3 regions of the Tardiphaga sp. 866_E4_N1_4 genome follow, and region 2 is predicted to be linked to each of the others. Evidence: predicted binding sites of a transcription regulator. Region 2 holds the regulator's gene; each other region holds the start of a gene.

Region 1 (4,113 bases), 2.3 Mb from region 2:
AGCCACCGGCAAAGGCGCCAGCGAGCAGATTGCGCCGTGACAGGCCAGAAGGCTTGTTTGCAGGACTGGTCGCAACAAGCATGTTGTCTGCAAGTTTCATGGCCGACTCCTAGGTTTGCCGTTCGGAGGCAGCATGCTTGATCGCTTCACGCACCCGGACATAGGTGCCGCAGCGACAGATATTTCCGGCCATGGCGGCATCGATGTCAGAATCGTCAGGGGTTGGCGTAGAAGCGAGGAGCGCCGCCGCTGACATGATCTGCCCGGACTGGCAGTAACCGCATTGAATGACTTCGAGGTCGAGCCAGGCTTTCTGCACCTTGGCGCCGACCGGTGTGGTGCCGACGCCTTCGATTGTGGTGATGGCGCGTCCGCTCACCGCACTGACCGGCAGCAGACAGGAGCGCACGGCCTTGCCGTCGATATGCACAGTGCATGCTCCGCATAGCGCAACGCCGCAGCCGAATTTTGTGCCGGTCATGCCGAGAATATCGCGCAGCACCCAGAGCAGAGGCATGTCGTCTGGTGCGTCGAAGGACTTCTGCTCGCCGTTGATATTGAGATTTGCCACAGTGAGACCCCCGTTTGCTCGACTCGATGATGCAATGGCGAATGGTTCGTCATCGGCCAACGACGGTACTATAGGCGTACGGTCATCATTTCAAAAGCAGCAATAAGATGCCGCAGGACTATACATTGGTTTGTATGTCGCGCGAGCGTGTCTGTCGGATAAATCGCGGTAAAATCTCCGCGACGTCATCCGACGCCCTCCTCGTGGGCGTCGGATGACTTTTATTCAAAAGAATATTGCGGTTGCGTTAGGCTCGGCCTGCCCGAAAAACGGTACGTGAGCTGCCGACTGTGGGGCTAGTACCGCTCCGGCACGTACATTTCGGCTGGCACCGGCGTGCGGTGATAGTCGGGATTGCGCACGCGTGCAGGCAGGACCACAGGCGGATGCTCGACCTCCTGATAGGGAAGCTGTTCGAGCAGATGCGCGATGCAGTTCAGGCGGGCCTTCTTCTTGTCGACGGCCTGCACCACATGCCACGGGGCTTCCGGAATATGCGTATGCTCGAGCATCGCTTCCTTGGCCTTGGTGTATTGCTCCCAGCGGGTGCGCGCCTCGACATCCATCGGGCTAAGCTTCCACTGCTTGAGCGGATCGGCGATGCGCATCGAGAAGCGCAGGTGCTGCGCTTCATCGGTGATCGAGAACCAGTATTTGACCAGGATGATGCCCGAGCGCACCAGCATGCGTTCGAATTCCGGCACCGAGCGGAAGAATTCCTCCACGTCATCCTCGGTGCAGAAACCCATCACGCGCTCGACGCCGGCGCGGTTGTACCAGCTACGATCGAACAGCACGATCTCGCCGCCGGCGGGGAGGTGCGAGACGTAACGCTGGAAGTACCATTGGGTGCGTTCGCGCTCATTCGGCGCGGGGAGTGCGGCAACGCGGCAGACGCGTGGATTGAGCCGCTGGGTGATCCGCTTGATGACGCCGCCCTTGCCAGCGGAATCGCGGCCTTCGAAGATCACTACGACCTTGAGCTTGTTCTGCTGCACCCAGCTCTGCAACTTTACCAATTCGCCCTGCAGGCGGAACAGTTCCTTGAAATAGAGGCGTCGCTCGATGGTCTCCGCCGGGCTGTGGTCGGACATTTCGTTGGTCAGGGCGTCGAGACGATCGTCATCGATCTCGAGCTCGAGTTCTTCGTCGAAGCCGTCCAGCATCTCTGCACGAATGCGGTCGTGGATTGCTTGCGCGTCATCGCGGGAATGTTCGGTCATGGCAGCTCCGCTTGTATCGAATGGGTTCACGGTTATGGACCGATGCAAATGTCAGCGGTGTGACACTGCCTCCCAGGCCCGGGGCGAATGGGCAAATGGCCCCAATGGGTCTCGCCGCCGCTGTCCATGCAGGACGGGGTACCGCAAGCCGAAATTCAACTACGCGTGATTGGCGCTACCTTGAGAGCCAAGCGTGCGCATCTGAGGTCGCGGGGCTCGTTGACCAAGGAAAAATGTGATGAATAAATTCATTCTGTTGGGCGCCGCTTTACTAATCGCCGGCACTGCGAACTGGACCGCGCAGGCCAAAGACGGGCATAGCGCTGCCAGCAAGCATCGACGGATCATGTCCTCTCACGCGCGGTATGAGGGAAGCGCCCCCGTAACGGTCTATCGCGGATTTGGTGCCGGCCCCGGTTCATATGGATACAGCGCGCCATATGGATATGGCGGCGGTTCATACGGCGGAGATGACAATGCGGAAGGCCGAACGAGCGGCGGCTAGGACGCCTTGGCAGTTTCGGCTGCTAGCTCACTCGCAGACGGAATAGGCGGCGCTGCGCCAGGTCTCAGGTGGCAGCGCAGGGCCGTTTACAAACCCAAATCATAATTTGTACGCCGTGCGGAAGCCGCCCCAATGGCGTCCCTGTATGCGCACAGGCACGTCGATCTCGCGCATCATCACGGTCTGACCGTTGCCCATGTCGCGGGCATAACTCTGGATCAGGTAGGAACGTGTATTGCGACCGGCGGCCAATCCAGCCGGATCGTTGAAGATGCGGCGGTTGCGGCAGTTGGCCGTATTCCAGGCGACATCACCCGGGCGCTGCGGCTTGGAATAGATGCTGTTATGTACCGGTAGATAGCCGTTGCGGTCGATCATGGCGCAGAACGCCATGCGGGTGTCCTTGGCCAGAAACGCATCCTGGAATTCGGGGAGTGCGCGGTCGGCCCAGCCGAGAATCTTTGTCCGGTACTGCACCGGACTGGAGCCAGGGATTTCGACGTAGTTGTCGTCGAACATGTCGTCGATGCTGATAGCGCCGGATGCAATACCGTCGGCAAAGATCTTGTTGAGCGCGGCGCCGGCATCAATGGCGCGGGTGACGAATTCGGTGTTTTCGTCATGAATAGCCCATAGCCGGTCTTCGATCCGGCTGATGAGAGCCCCGTCGGGCGCGACGAACATTGCCTGTGCGCCGGCAGTGGAATGTTCGGCAATGCGCAGGCGGCAGGGGCCGACCTCGCTGAGTTCAGCAGCAACGATGTCGTGCAACGGAAGCCGGTTCGCGTCCGGTCCGCCGATGAGAATGCCGTCCATCGAGATTTCATAGACCGGCGCGCTGATCTGGCCGCCGCGTGCCTGAAGATCGACATTGAGGTGACATGGCAGCTTTTCGCGTCGGCGCTCGTCTTCGCGCTCGCTCTGTTTCAGCAGTACCGCGCAGCGCGACTTCAGCCGTGAGGCAAACATCGTGACGGCCTGGCCGGCCTGCGCGACATGCTCGCCATGGGCAGCCGCTTCCTTCGCAGCGCTATCGATTTCCGCGGCGCTGTCGCCGACCGAGACGATGAACTGCGAGGCGGTGGTGGCATTGTGCGACATCTCGCTGGTCGTCGCGTTCTGCTCGGCGACTGCGCCATTCACATTGGCAAACACCGGGCGGATCGCGTCGATGGCGGTGGAGATGCGATGCACCGCATCGACCGAACTCGCAGCGTCGCGCTGCAGGGTGTCGATCTTCTTCCTGATCTCTTCGGTGGCGTTCTGGGTTTGCACCGCCAGCGCCTTGACCTCGGTGGCGACGACCGAGAAGCCGCGGCCTGCAGCGCCGGCGCGTGCCGCCTCGATGGTCGCGTTCAGCGCGAGCATCGTTGTCTGCCGGGCAATCTGCGCGATCAACTCCAACACATTGCTGATTGCAGCGGAGGAGTCGCGCAGGCGGTCCACATTGGCGCTGGCTTCATGGGCGGCGGCGCCGGCCTCGTCCGCGAGCCGGCTGGCATCGCGCACCTGGGTGCCGATACCCTCGGCCGAGTGGGTGAATTTGTCGGCGGCCTGCGCGAAGGTCGTGGCGGTGGATTGCGCGGCGCTGCTGCGGTCGGCCAGCACGTCGGTGCGGGCGCGGATGGCGGAGAGGGTGGTGGCGGTCGATTCGGCGCCGCCGGCGACGGATGTCGCGGCACGCTCAAGCTGGCGGATAAGCGCGCCCAGCTCGAGTTCCAGCAACTCCAGGATGTCGCGAGCGGTATCTGGTTCAGGATGCTGCGGTGCCACAGAAGGTGCTGTGTTTTCAGCGATCATCACCACTTCAGCCG
Region 2 (4,113 bases):
TTCGAAGGTGATGATGCGCGTGCGCTCGGGGTGGCCCTTGGAGAAATGATAGTGGCGGGTCACCTTGATCGCGCATTCCATCGCTTCCGCACCCGAATTGGCGAAGAACACGAAGTCGGCAAAGCTCTGTTCGCACAGCCGCGCGGCGAGGCGCTCGCCGTCCGGGCTCTTGAACAGGTTCGACATGTGCCAGAGCTTGGTGGCCTGCTCCTGCAATGCGGCGACCATATGTGGGTGCGCATGGCCCAGCGCGTTCACGGCAACGCCGCTGGTGAAGTCGAGATAGCGCTCGCCATCGGTTCCAATCAGCCACGCGCCTTCACCGCGCTCGAAAGCGACATCCGCACGCGCGAAAACAGGCAGCAAGTGAGCCTGAGAGAGGGGCGAAGACGTTGCGTTGCTGGTCATAACCGATCCGATCGAAAAGACTGCGGCCGCGTCGATGACAACTGTGCGAAATCGAACAACGGACCCTAGAAACGAAACGTGCCGCCCTTCTCGGGCGGCACGTGGGCATTATTCTATGTGTGCTGTGAAGACTGTCAACCGCGCACTGCGGCTTTCGAGTCACACGGAGTCGCAGAAAAAGCCGATTTTGCAGCTTTATTTGCAGAAGCATGTGGACGCGGCATGCCCGACTCTTGCGCGCGAGTCACGGCATATTGTAGCTTTTGCCTCGTCGGATACGACATCTCGTGCGGCGGTAGATCCTTTTGACACATCCAGTGCGGCGTAACAGCCGGACGCGAAATTCGCGCCCGGTGAGCGCTAAAGGATTCTGACCGCAGGGATTTTTGAAGTCTCAACTCGCAGCGCTGCCCGGTCAGGCCGGCGCTCACGAAGGGAAAACGGCGATGACGGTAATGACATGGACCGACGATCGCGTCGAACAGTTGAAGAAACTCTGGGAAGGCGGCCTTTCCGCCAGCCAGATCGCTGCGGAACTCGGTAACGTGACCCGCAACGCCGTGATCGGCAAGGTGCACCGCCTTGGCCTGTCCGGCCGTGCCAAGAGCCCCTCCTCGGCAGCTCCGCGGCAGCGCAAGGCGCGCCCGGCACAGCAGATGGTGCGCGTCGCCCGCCCGATGGCCCGTGGCAACACAGCATTGGCCCATAACTACGAGATCGAGGCCGAGCCCGACCCGATCGCCTATGACAACATCGTGCCGATCAGCCAGCGCCTGTCGCTGGTCGAACTCAACGAAGCCACCTGCCATTGGCCGATCGGCGATCCGTCGAGCGCGGACTTCTATTTCTGCGGCGGCAAGGCCCTGGCCGGCGCCCCCTATTGCGCGCATCACTCGCGCATCGCCTATCAGCCGGCCAGCGACCGCCGCCGCGCGGTGCCGAAGCCGACGCGCTGAGCTGGAAAGTATCTAAACCAAATGAAAATGCCCGGCGATGAGCCGGGCATTTTTTTGTTTGGGGCTTCTAACCTCTCCCCGCTTGCGGGGAGAAGGAAGATACCTACTCCGCCGCCTTGTCGAACCGATCATCCAGCGCGTAGCCGGCGCCGCGCACGGTGCGGATCGGATCGGGCTCACCGGCGGGGTTGAGCAGCTTGCGCAGGCGGCCGATATGCACGTCGACGGTGCGCTCGTCGATATAGATGTCGCGGCCCCAGACGCTGTCGAGCAACTGCTCGCGGCTGAACACGCGGCCCGGATGTTCCAGGAAGAACTCCAGCAGGCGATATTCGGTCGGACCGAGATCGATCGGACGGCTTGAGCGCACGACGCGGCGCTTATCACGGTCGAGTTCGATGTCGCCAAATGCCAAAACGGTAGCGAGACGCTCGGGAGCTGCACGACGGAGCAGGCCCTTCACGCGGGCCAGGAGCTCCGGCACGGAGAACGGCTTGACGATGTAGTCGTCGGCACCGGTGGCGAGACCGCGAACGCGCTCGCTCTCTTCGCCACGCGCCGTCAGCATGATGATCGGCAATGCCTTGGTTTCGGGCCGTGCGCGCAAGCGGCGGCACAGTTCGATGCCGGACAGGCCCGGCAGCATCCAGTCGAGCACCACGAGATCCGGCACCCGCTCCTTCAAGCGGGTGTCGGCATCGTCGCCGCGAGCGACGGTTTCAACATCATAGCCTTCGGCGTCGAGGTTGTAGCGAAGCAGCGTCGTTAGTGCCTCTTCATCTTCCACAACCAGAATGCGTGCATTCACAGCCATCTTGATCAATACCCTCAGTGACGTCCGACAAGTCTTTAAATCATGATCCTTGCGGAAGACTGGCTTCCACTTTTCCTGATCATGCTTCAGGCCGTCGGCGTATTCGCGAATGTGGTCATGTCGCCCTTCGGGCGCTTGTCGAGGATCTGCTGGCCCTCGATCATGTAGAACACGGTTTCCGCAATATTGGTGGCATGGTCACCGATCCGCTCGATATTCTTGGCGCAGAACATCAGGTGGATACAGAACGAAATATTACGCGGGTCTTCCATCATATAGGTCAGGAGTTCGCGGAACAGCGAGGTGCAGATCGCGTCGATTTCCTCGTCGCCCTTCCACACCGTCATCGCGGCGGGCAGATCGTGTGCGGCATAGGCGTCGAGCACAGCCTTGACCTGGGTGGTCACGAGGTCGGTCATGTGCTCGAGGCCGCGGATCAGCTTCAGCGGATGGAAGTCGCTGTCGAGTGCATTGACGCGCTTGCCGATATTCTTGGAGAGATCGCCGATGCGTTCCAGATCGGTGGCGACGCGCAGCGCGCCGACGATCTCGCGCAAATCGACAGCCATTGGCTGGCGCTTGGCGATGGTCAGCACGGCGCGCTCTTCGATCGTGCGCTGCAACTGGTCGATCTCGGAGTCAGTGGCGACGACGCGCGCACCGAGCGCGACGTCCCGGCGGATCAGCGCATCGACGGATTCGACGATCTGCCGTTCCGCGAGGCCACCCATCTCGGCAACGAGACGGGTCAGCTCCTGCAGATCGTCGTCGAAAGCCTTGGTGGTGTGTTCAAAAGCCATCTCAAATTCCTCCCGCGAATATGTCGCGTCAGCCGAAGCGGCCGGTGATGTAATCCTGGGTACGGCGGTCGGTCGGCGACGTGAAGATCTTGTTGGTCTGATCGAACTCGATCAACTCGCCGAGATACATGAAGGCCGTGCTGTCGGAGACGCGGGCAGCCTGCTGCATGTTATGGGTCACGATCGCGATCGTATACTGATCCTTCAACTCGTCGATCAGCTCCTCGATCTTCGCGGTCGAGATCGGATCCAGCGCCGAGCACGGCTCGTCGAACAGGATCACTTCCGGCCGAACCGCGATGGTGCGCGCGATGCACAGGCGCTGCTGCTGACCGCCCGACAGGCTGAGGCCCGACGCGTTGAGCTTGTCCTTGACTTCGTTCCAGAGCGCACCGCCGCGCAGCGCCCTCTCGACGCGCACGTCCATCTCGGACTTGGAGATCTTTTCGTAGAGGCGGATACCGAAGGCGATGTTTTCGTAAATCGTCATCGGGAACGGAGTCGGCTTCTGGAACACCATGCCGACGCGGGCGCGCAGCAGGTTGAGGTCCAGCTTCGGATCCAGAATGTTCTGGTTATCGAGCATGAGCTGACCTTCGGCGCGCTGGCCGGGATACAGATCATACATGCGGTTGAAGATGCGCAGCAGCGTGGACTTGCCGCAGCCCGACGGGCCGATGAACGCAGTCACGCGGTTCGCCATCAGCGTCAGGTTGATCTTCTTCAGGGCGTGGTGTTCGCCATAGTAGAAGTTCAGGTCGCGCACGGTGACCTTGGGACGGGTCTCGCCCTGCAGGGCCGACGGCGGCGGCATCGAGACGGAAGGAACGCCAGACGACACAGAAAGCTCACTCATTTTGCTGTCCTCTCGGCGCCGAGAATGCGCGCGCCAATGTTAAGGGCAAGTACGGTCAAGGTGATGATCAGGGCACCGCTCCAGGCGAGCTGCTTCCAGTACTCGTAGGGGCTCTGCACGAAGTTGTTGATGGTCACCGGCAGGTTGGCCATCGTCTTGGTGAGATCGAGGCTGAAGAACTGGTTGCTCAGCGCGGTGAACAGCAGCGGCGCCGTTTCACCGGCGACACGCGCCGTCGCCAGCAGCACGCCGGTGATGAGACCGGCGCGGGCTGCACGA
Region 3 (4,113 bases), 2.3 Mb from region 2:
CGAGAGGATACGCCCGGCTTTGCCTTCGTTGTTCGTTCGATGAAAATTGATTTTCTAAAACCGGCAGTCCTGGACGATCTGCTTGAGGTCGTTACGGTTCCACAAGAGGTGAGGGGCGCTTCGATCCTGCTCGGGCAGGAAGTGCGCCGCGGCGATGAGTTGCTGCTTGAGGCCAAGGTCAAGGTGGCCTTCGTGTCCGGCGGCCGCGCCAAGCCGATTCCGAAAGCGCTGCGGATCGCCATGAAGGCCGATCAGATTTAGCAATCGCCCCATAGGTGAAACGGCATCGACTCCGCATGCGGCAAGGCTACAATCCCAGCATATCGCAAAGCCGAGGGTCCCATGTCGCGTCCGCCGTTTCCGCCCTTCACCCGAGAGACCGCCGCCCAGAAGGCCCGCATGGCCGAGGACGCCTGGAATTCACGCGATCCGGTGAAAGTGTCGCTCGCCTATACCGAGGACTCGACCTGGCGCAATCGTGGCGAGTTCTTTCAGGGGCGCCCGGCGATCGTCGAATTCCTCACCCGTAAATGGGCAAAGGAGCACGAATATCGGCTGATCAAGGATTTGTGGGCGTTCGACGGCAATCACATTGCCGTGCGCTTTCAATATGAATGGCATAACGACGCCGGCAACTGGCATCGCTCCTATGGCAATGAGCAATGGGAGTTTGACGAGGCCGGCCTGATGCGGCGCCGCGAGGCCAGCATCAATGACGTTGCGATTGCCGAGAAGGATCGCCGTTTCCTGTGGCCGGCGCCGGGGCCGCGTCCAGCCGATGTGCCGGGTCTCGGCACCGACCCGTTCTAACTAAAGCGAGCCGCTATCGACCACGAATTCGACGCGCTCGGCGACGAAGCGCGAATGCGTAGCGCTTAGCGGCGTGCCGTCGGCATCCACATCGATGGAATCGACAATCAAGATCGGACGCCCGAGTGCGACACCAAGCCGTGTCGCATCGGTCGCGTCGATGATCCCCGCGGTGACCTTCGTCGAGGCGCGGCGATAGTCCTTGACGCCGTAATGCGCCAGCGCTTTGGTCATCGAGCGCACGCGCTCATAGACCTTGCCGAAATCGGGAAAGCGTTCGGCCGACAGCCAGTTGGTGCCGACGCAGATCGGCGTCTTGTCTGCGAGGCGCAGCGCCTCGATGCGGATCAGCGGAGCGCCGGCTTTGAGGCCAAGCTGCCTGGCGAGATCGCGTGTTGCCACATCGTCCCAGGCTCCGATCAATTGCGCCTGCGGCTCGCGCCCGCCGGCACCGGCAATTTCCGAGAAGCGCGTGCGTGATCGCAGGGGGTATGCAAGCTTTGGCGATTCCACATAGGTGCCGCTGCCGCGCTCGGCGCGCACCAGGCCGCGTTCGGCCAGGGTCGCGAGGGCGCGGCGCACGGTGTGGCGATTGACGCGGTAGATGTCAGCCAGTTCAGTCTCGCCGGGCAGCTTTTCGCCAGCACCATAGCGGCCATCTGCAATGCCGCGCTCGATGCCATCGGCCACATGCCGCCAAAGTGCCACGCCTGTTGGCTTGTCCTGAATGGTCACAAAATCGGTCCCGGAATGATGTCGACCACGCATTAGCGAAAAATCGTGCCGCTGTCACGAAACAGTCATTGCCTCCGCCTATAAAGTTGTCTAGTAAATCATACAACTTGTTGAGCGACGGTGACATGACTTCATCCTCCCTGAACCACCAGCAGGCCCGGCGCCGTGAGGCGATGGGGGTGCTTGGGCACTGCGCCACGGCGGATATCGCCGGTTATCTCGATGCAGTGGCTGTTCCCGCCCATGAACAACTGCGTCAGCCGGAGAGCGGCCTAGTGATGCTGCGCGGCCGGATCGGCGGCGATGGCGCGCCATTCAATCTGGGCGAAGCGACCGTGTCGCGTGCCGCTGTACGGTTGGCATCAGGCGAGATTGGCTTCGGCTACACGCTGGGCCGGGATGGTGCGAAGGCGCACCTGATCGCGCTCTGCGATGCACTCATCCAGACCAGTGAATTTTCAGATGCTGTCGAGACCAAGGTGCTCACGCCGCTGCGTGCGCGCGTCGTCGCCGATGTCAAGCGGAAGGCCGCAGAGACGGCAGCGACCAAAGTCGATTTCTACACGCTCGTGCGCGGGGAGGGCTGATCATGACGACAGTTGCGGAAATGCCGGCCGGTTTCGCGGATAAGGTCCTCGCAGCGCAATCGACCTTCCGTTCGGTGATGGATGCGATGGCGCGTCCCGGCACCGTGCAGCGGATTCAGGCTGTTTCGGGCGTACCTGCGCCGATGATGCGCGGCGCGGCCGCTATCGCGCTCACGCTGTTCGATCAGGACACGCCGGTGTGGCTCGATAGCAAGTTGGCGGCGACGATGGATGTTGCCAAGTGGATCAAGTTTCACACCAGCGCGCCGGTCATCGCCGATCCCGCCGTGTGTGCCTTCGCCGTGGTGGCTGATGCATCCGCGCTGCCGTCCTTCGAGCACTTCGCCTTCGGCACCGGCGAATATCCGGATCGCTCCACCACGATCATTCTGCAGGTGGCGAGCCTGACTGAAGGCCCTGCCTATGAGCTGCGCGGCCCCGGTATCGATGGTGCCACAATCCTGCGTGCTGCGATCGGCGTGCCGGATCTGCTAGATCGTCTCGCGCTGAATGCCTCGCTGTTTCCCCGCGGCATCGATCTTGTGCTGGTGTCCGGCGAATCCATTGTCGCGCTGCCGCGTACCACGCGTGTTGTCGCGAAGGAGGGCTGAGCATGTATGTCGCCGTCAAGGGTGGCGAACGCGCCATCGAGAATGCGCATCGTCTGCTGGCTCATGAACGCCGCGGCGATCGCGATGTGCCGGAAGTATCGCTGGCACAGATCTCCAATCAGCTCGGTCTTGCCGTCGATCGCGTGATGACCGAAGGCTCGCTCTATGACCGCGAGCTCGCGGCGCTGGCCATCAAGCAGGCACGCGGTGACATGATCGAGGCGATCTTCCTGCTGCGCGCCTTCCGCGCGACGCTGCCGCGGTTCGGTTCGAGTGAGCCCGTCGATACGTCGCAGATGCAGGTGCGTCGCCGCGTCTCCTCGACCTTCAAGGACATGCCGGGCGGCCAGGTGCTCGGCCCGACCTTCGACTATACGCATCGTTTGCTCGATCCGGTGCTGACCGGCGAATCCTCGCCCGAGCAGCCGGCCATGACCGATGCAGAGCCGGGCGTGATGCCGCGCGTCACCGATATTCTTGGCCGCGACGGCCTGATTGAAACGTCGCCCATCGAAGATCCCGAGAAGCCGGTGGGCGATCTCACCCGCGATGCGCTGAGCTTCCCGGCAGACCGCGATCTGCGCCTTCAGAATCTTGCGCGGGCCGATGAAGGGTTTCTTCTGTCGCTCGGCTATTCATCGCAGCGCGGCTATGGCCGCAACCATCCTTTTGCCGGCGAAATCCGTCTTGGCGAAGTCGAGGTCGAATTCATGGCCGAGGATGTTGGCTTCGCCGTGCCGCTGGGATCGATCACGCTGACCGAATGCCAGATGGTCAATCAGTTCAAGGGCTCGGATACCGAGGCGCCTTGCTTTACCCGCGGTTACGGTCTCGCCTTCGGCCAGTCTGAGCGCAAGGTGATGTCGATGGCGCTGGTCGATCGCACGCTGCGTGCACGCGAACTCGGCGAGGACATCAAGGCGCCGGCGCAGGACGAGGAATTCGTCATGTCGCATTCCGACAATGTGCAGGCGACCGGCTTCGTCGAGCATCTGAAGCTGCCGCATTACGTCGACTTCCAGTCCGAGCTCGGCTTGCTCCGCAAGCTGCGCAAGGAATTCGCCGATGCCAACGAGACGCCAGTTGCTCTTCAGGAGGCCGCGGAATGAACGCGCCGACATATAACTTCGCTTATCTGGACGAGCAGACCAAGCGGATGATCCGCCGCGCCATTCTCAAGGCGATCGCGATCCCCGGCTATCAGGTGCCGTTCGCCAGCAGGGAAATGCCGATGCCCTATGGCTGGGGCACCGGCGGCGTGCAGGTCACGGCGGCGATTCTCGGCCCCTTCGACAAGCTCAAGGTGATCGACCAGGGCTCTGACGACACCACCAACGCGATCTCGATCCGTAAATTCTTCGAGAAAACTG

The links. Region 2 encodes PhoB, which activates phosphate uptake and scavenging genes when phosphate is short. Its sites were predicted from a motif close to TGTCATNNANCTGTCAT; they were not measured.
Region 1: a site for PhoB is predicted at 1,843-1,859, ahead of ppk2 (polyphosphate kinase 2). Genes of this name have one in related genera too.
Region 3: a site for PhoB is predicted at 1,598-1,614, ahead of phnG (phosphonate C-P lyase system protein PhnG). Genes of this name have one in related genera too.

What each region holds. Positions count from the first base shown of each region.
Region 1 covers NZ_CP197242.1:2,329,756-2,333,868, reverse strand. The annotation lists gene AB8B20_RS11490 (molybdopterin cofactor-binding domain-containing protein) at 1-100, opposite strand, end outside; gene AB8B20_RS11485 ((2Fe-2S)-binding protein) at 110-571, opposite strand; gene ppk2 (polyphosphate kinase 2) at 868-1,794, opposite strand; gene AB8B20_RS11475 (methyl-accepting chemotaxis protein) at 2,399-4,099, opposite strand.
Region 2 covers NZ_CP197242.1:4,659,198-4,663,310, reverse strand. The annotation lists gene AB8B20_RS22535 (aspartate aminotransferase family protein) at 1-408, opposite strand, end outside; gene AB8B20_RS22530 (GcrA family cell cycle regulator) at 855-1,364, shown strand; gene phoB (phosphate regulon transcriptional regulator PhoB) at 1,468-2,172, opposite strand; gene phoU (phosphate signaling complex protein PhoU) at 2,265-2,978, opposite strand; gene pstB (phosphate ABC transporter ATP-binding protein PstB) at 3,007-3,834, opposite strand; gene pstA (phosphate ABC transporter permease PstA) at 3,831-4,113, opposite strand, start outside.
Region 3 covers NZ_CP197242.1:2,316,784-2,320,896, reverse strand. The annotation lists gene ybgC (tol-pal system-associated acyl-CoA thioesterase) at 1-261, shown strand, start outside; gene AB8B20_RS11420 (nuclear transport factor 2 family protein) at 343-810, shown strand; gene phnF (phosphonate metabolism transcriptional regulator PhnF) at 811-1,545, opposite strand; gene phnG (phosphonate C-P lyase system protein PhnG) at 1,671-2,132, shown strand; gene phnH (phosphonate C-P lyase system protein PhnH) at 2,135-2,743, shown strand; gene AB8B20_RS11400 (carbon-phosphorus lyase complex subunit PhnI) at 2,746-3,852, shown strand; gene AB8B20_RS11395 (alpha-D-ribose 1-methylphosphonate 5-phosphate C-P-lyase PhnJ) at 3,849-4,113, shown strand, end outside.